One region of the Anoxybacillus sp. PDR2 genome, then DNA from elsewhere that is predicted to be linked to it. Evidence: a T-box and tRNA genes for the amino acid it is inferred to sense, from the RefSeq annotation. Region 1 holds a T-box; the other holds one or more tRNA genes.
The links. A T-box is a leader RNA that pairs with one kind of tRNA and senses whether it is charged. The one in region 1 lies ahead of ileS (isoleucine--tRNA ligase), so its partner is inferred to be a tRNA-Ile.
Positions count from the first base shown of each region.

Region 2: it has a tRNA-Ile gene. The T-box ahead of ileS (isoleucine--tRNA ligase) is inferred to sense a tRNA for this amino acid. The anticodon was not compared.

Region 1 is NZ_CP047158.1:1,295,131-1,297,571, forward strand. It holds gene GRQ40_RS06310 (DivIVA domain-containing protein) at 190-702, shown strand; T-box leader at 1,175-1,392, shown strand; gene ileS (isoleucine--tRNA ligase) at 1,446-2,441, shown strand, end outside.
Region 2 is NZ_CP047158.1:3,169,241-3,171,681, forward strand. It holds gene GRQ40_RS15200 (cation diffusion facilitator family transporter) at 1-86, shown strand, start outside; tRNA gene GRQ40_RS15205 (tRNA-Glu) at 470-541, opposite strand; tRNA gene GRQ40_RS15210 (tRNA-Ser) at 555-647, opposite strand; tRNA gene GRQ40_RS15215 (tRNA-Asn) at 650-724, opposite strand; tRNA gene GRQ40_RS15220 (tRNA-Ile) at 991-1,064, opposite strand; tRNA gene GRQ40_RS15225 (tRNA-Gly) at 1,072-1,142, opposite strand; tRNA gene GRQ40_RS15230 (tRNA-His) at 1,348-1,423, opposite strand; tRNA gene GRQ40_RS15235 (tRNA-Thr) at 1,443-1,515, opposite strand; tRNA gene GRQ40_RS15240 (tRNA-Phe) at 1,685-1,760, opposite strand; tRNA gene GRQ40_RS15245 (tRNA-Asp) at 1,773-1,848, opposite strand; tRNA gene GRQ40_RS15250 (tRNA-Met) at 1,861-1,937, opposite strand; tRNA gene GRQ40_RS15255 (tRNA-Val) at 1,975-2,050, opposite strand; tRNA gene GRQ40_RS15260 (tRNA-Glu) at 2,057-2,128, opposite strand; tRNA gene GRQ40_RS15265 (tRNA-Ser) at 2,143-2,233, opposite strand; tRNA gene GRQ40_RS15270 (tRNA-Asn) at 2,238-2,312, opposite strand.

The DNA of each region.
Region 1 (2,441 bases):
CGATGATCCGCTTTCGACGGTCGGCGCGATCACGCCAAGCGCAACCGAGGCAAGGAACCACCTTGCCTTCTGGTCGTGAGATTTAATAGGTACCGTTCGTTCATCTAGTATACATCACATCATAAGTGAATCGATTTGATCTAGCACTGCGAGTAAATATAAGGAATTATGCAGACGGAGGTGGCATTCGTGCCTTTAACGCCATTAGATATTCATAATAAAGAATTCAGCAAAGGATTCCGCGGGTATGATGAAAACGAAGTAAACGAGTTTTTAGATCAAGTCATTAAAGACTATGAAATGATTATTCGCGAAAAAAAACAGCTCGAGGAAAAGGTATCTGAATTAACGGAAAAGCTTAATTACTTTACAAATATTGAAGAAACGCTTAATAAATCTATTTTGATTGCCCAGGAAACGGCGGAAGAAGTGAAGCGAAATGCGCAAAAAGAGGCTAAGCTTATCATCAAAGAAGCCGAAAAAAACGCTGATCGCATCATTAGCGAAGCGCTTGCAAAATCGCGGAAGATTGCACAGGAGATCGAAGAGCTTAAACGTCAATCCAAAGTGTTCCGTACGCGCTTTCGCATGCTCGTGGAAGCCCAGCTTGAAATGTTGAACAACGGAGATTGGGACCATTTAATGGAGTATGAGGTCAAGGAAATTGAAGTGGAAGAACATGAAAAATTGAGCCAATCTTGACGGATTTTGTCCTTTTCGCATATAATCAAAATAACTATTGACCATGTGTATCTATAAAGAGGATCAAATGTGCTTTTTAACGGATTTCCGAAAGAAGTCTCCCTCCTCAAGGAACGTGAAGGACATAGCCCCTTGAGTAGGCGGGAGATGAATTTTGGTGGGCGTCAGCCAAAACGCATGATAGAATAAATGTATATCATGTTCTTTGTGAACGGGATATGAGGGGGCATGGAGAAAATCGCATACGAAAACCAAGCAAAGCCTTCCATGCGTAAAATATCCAAGGCACGAAAGAACCCCGACTAGGGTTGGAACGACCCGAAGTAACGCTCAGGAAGACGAAAGGTTCTTTTGTCGTAGAACTGAGAAGCTCCCACTTCAAGCGTTAGCTAAGTGGTGAGTAGTTTACCAGCTGTGCAGCTGAATGAAGGCGTATGAATGGATGACCATTCAAGTATAAGATACAATATTGTGATCAACGATGAAAGGGACAGTAGCTCTTTCATATGCTTATTGTAGCGAGCTGGGGACGGTGGAAGCCCGGCATAAGCGAAAGAGTGAAGATCACCCTGGAGTTCCCACGCTGAATTGGTGAGTAAGCGATGGCGCGTCATTCCCGTTACGAATGTAAAGAGGGCTATCATACATAGCCAATAAGGGTGGTACCGCGAGGCCGTTCTCGTCCCTTTTGGGAGAGAGCGGCTTTTTATATTTGATGATGATGAAGATGGAGGAATGTGGAGATGGACTATAAAGATACATTATTGATGCCGCAAACAAATTTTCCAATGCGTGGAAATCTCCCGCGGCGCGAACCGCAAATGCAAACAAAATGGGAAGAGATGGATATCTATCGAAAAGTTCAGGAGCGCACGAAAGGACGTCCGCTATTTGTGCTGCATGATGGCCCTCCATATGCAAATGGTGATATCCATATGGGGCATGCGCTCAATAAAATTCTCAAAGATTTTATCGTTCGCTATAAATCAATGAGCGGTTACTGTGCTCCATATGTTCCTGGTTGGGATACACATGGGTTGCCAATTGAAACAGCCTTGACAAAAAATAAAGGTGTCAACCGCAAGACAATGAGTGTTGCGGACTTCCGTAAACTTTGTGAAGAGTATGCTTATGAACAAATTGACAGTCAGCGTCAGCAATTTAAGCGTCTCGGGGTTCGCGGTGATTGGAACAATCCATATGTCACATTAAAGCCGGAATATGAAGCTCAGCAAATCAAAGTATTTGGCGAGATGGCGAAAAAAGGGCTCATTTATAAAGGCCTAAAGCCTGTATACTGGTCTCCATCCAGCGAATCAGCATTAGCTGAAGCAGAGATTGAATATAAAGATAAACGCTCTCCATCTATTTATGTGGCTTTCCCTGTTAAAGATGGAAAAGGCGTTCTTGAAGGTGACGAGAAAATTATCATTTGGACAACGACCCCTTGGACGATTCCTGCTAACTTAGGAATTGCCGTCCATCCGAACTTAGAATATAGCGTTGTTCGAGTAAATGATGAAAAATATGTAGTTGCTTCTGCTCTCCTCCCTTCGGTCAAAAAAGAAATTGGCTGGGAGGAAGCGGAGGTGATCAAAACACTGAAAGGAAACGAGCTTGAGTACGTCGTAGCGAAGCATCCGTTTTATGAACGTAATTCACTCGTCGTTTGCGGTGAACATGTTACAACCGATGCAGGAACAGGATGCGTCCATACAGCGCCGGGACATGGGGAGGAT
Region 2 (2,441 bases), 1.9 Mb from region 1:
ATGATCATGGAGAGTACGGAGAAAAATTTCTTCGCCAAAAAAACAAAGCACCAAAAAAGCCGAGTAGCCCTAACGAATCATTTTGAGTTTAGGGAATATGAACATGAGTAGAAAAATTATGCCGACCTTTCTGTTTTTATGGTCGGCCTTTCTTTGTATTTATTATTCATTTACATTTGACATTTTGTCAAGTTAAAAATTCGGAATAATCAAAAACAGAAATGCACAATATTATATAGATCAAGTTTTTTTATAAATTTTTCTTTCTAAATAATTGGAGGAACGAATATTTTTGAGGCGTATGATGTAACTTATTATGTTAACATAATAGAGTTATACCGTTTTTCCACGGTCGGTGATCGAGCATCATCTCTTCTCCCGTGTGTTTTGAAGATGACACTCGTTTTATCTTTAAATGATTTTATATAAAGTAAAAAACACTATGCTTTAGCACAGTGCTTTTTACTTATGACCCGTACGGGATTCGAACCCGTGTTACCGCCGTGAAAGGGCGGTGTCTTAACCACTTGACCAACGGGCCTTGCATTCAGCAGTGGCGGAGAAGGCGGGATTTGAACCCGCGCGCCGCAAAAACGCGACCTAACGGTTTAGCAAACCGTCCCCTTCAGCCACTTGGGTACTTCTCCAATGGCTCCGCAAGTAGGATTCGAACCTACGACCTACCGGTTAACAGCCGGTTGCTCTACCGCTGAGCTATTGCGGAATAGTGGATAAACACAAAAACTAACGAATCATTATTCGTATTTTTCTACTGCCTCTTCCTCTTCAAGACATTCGAAGAAGCACAATGCGTCGAGGCAACTCGCTGTTTGCTCAGAGGAGAAATGCTCGTCGCTGAGCGATTGCGGAATAGTAGATGAAAACAAAAGCTAACTGACCAATGTTATAGAAGAAATTCACAGAACACCTATAGATGGGCAACACATGTCACCAAACTTTATGCAAAGAAACGCTTTACAAAAAGAAAGATGGGCCTAAGTGGACTTGAACCACCGACCTCACGCTTATCAGGCGTGCGCTCTAACCAGCTGAGCTATAGGCCCGTATACAAGCGGGTGATGGGAATCGAACCCACGACATCAGCTTGGAAGGCTGAGGTTTTACCACTAAACTACACCCGCATAATTATCAAATTTTTTATTACAAATTTCTAGTATCCCGATATACCATGCCTCTTCCTCTACCAGTTCATTCTAAGATGCTTTGTGCGTCGAGGCAACTCGTCGCCTATTCAATGATGTATCGCTCGTGGCTGAGGTTTTACCATTAAACTACATCCGCGCAATTATCAAATCTTTTATCACAAATGTCTTGGGATAATATGTATGGGGCGACTAGTGGGAATCGAACCCACGAATGCCAGAGCCACAATCTGGTGCGTTAACCACTTCGCCATAGCCGCCATTACTTTAATAAATCGATGCCGGCTGCAGGACTTGAACCCGCAACCTACTGATTACAAGTCAGTTGCTCTACCAATTGAGCTAAGCCGGCTTTATCTATAGAACTAACCATAAAAGCACATGTTCTGTGCCTCTTCCTCTTCAAGACATTTCAAGATGTCCAATGCGTCGAGGCAACTCGCAGTCATTTCACCGATGCTCCGCTCGTCTCTACCAATTGAGCTAAGCCGGCATTCATAAGATGCGTTGGATAAAATAAATGGTGGCTCGGGACGGAATCGAACCGCCGACACAAGGATTTTCAGTCCTTTGCTCTACCGACTGAGCTACCGAGCCATACATATTTTATGGCGGTCCCGACGGGACTCGAACCCGCGATCTCCTGCGTGACAGGCAGGCATGTTAACCACTACACTACGGGACCAACCGTTTTATTTGGTTGCGGGGGCAGGATTTGAACCTGCGACCTTCGGGTTATGAGCCCGACGAGCTACCAGGCTGCTCCACCCCGCGATGACAAAATTATATTTTTTTCAATCAATATTATGTATGGTGGAGGATGACGGGATCGAACCGCCGACCCCTTGCTTGTAAGGCAAGTGCTCTCCCAGCTGAGCTAATCCTCCTAAAAGTGACCCGTACGGGATTCGAACCCGTGTTACCGCCGTGAAAGGGCGGTGTCTTAACCACTTGACCAACGGGCCATTACATGAAATAGTGGCGGAGAGCAAGGGATTCGAACCCTTGAGACGCTGTTAACGTCTACACGATTTCCAATCGTGCTCCTTCGACCACTCGGACAGCTCTCCAAAATGGCTCCGCAAGTAGGATTCGAACCTACGACCTACCGGTTAACAGCCGGTTGCTCTACCGCTGAGCTATTGCGGAATAGTGGATAAACACAAAAACTAACGAATCATTATTCGTATTTTTCTACTGCCTCTTCCTCTTCAAGACATTCGAAGAAGCACAATGCGTCGAGGCAACTCGCTGTTTGCTCAGAGAGGAAATGCTCGT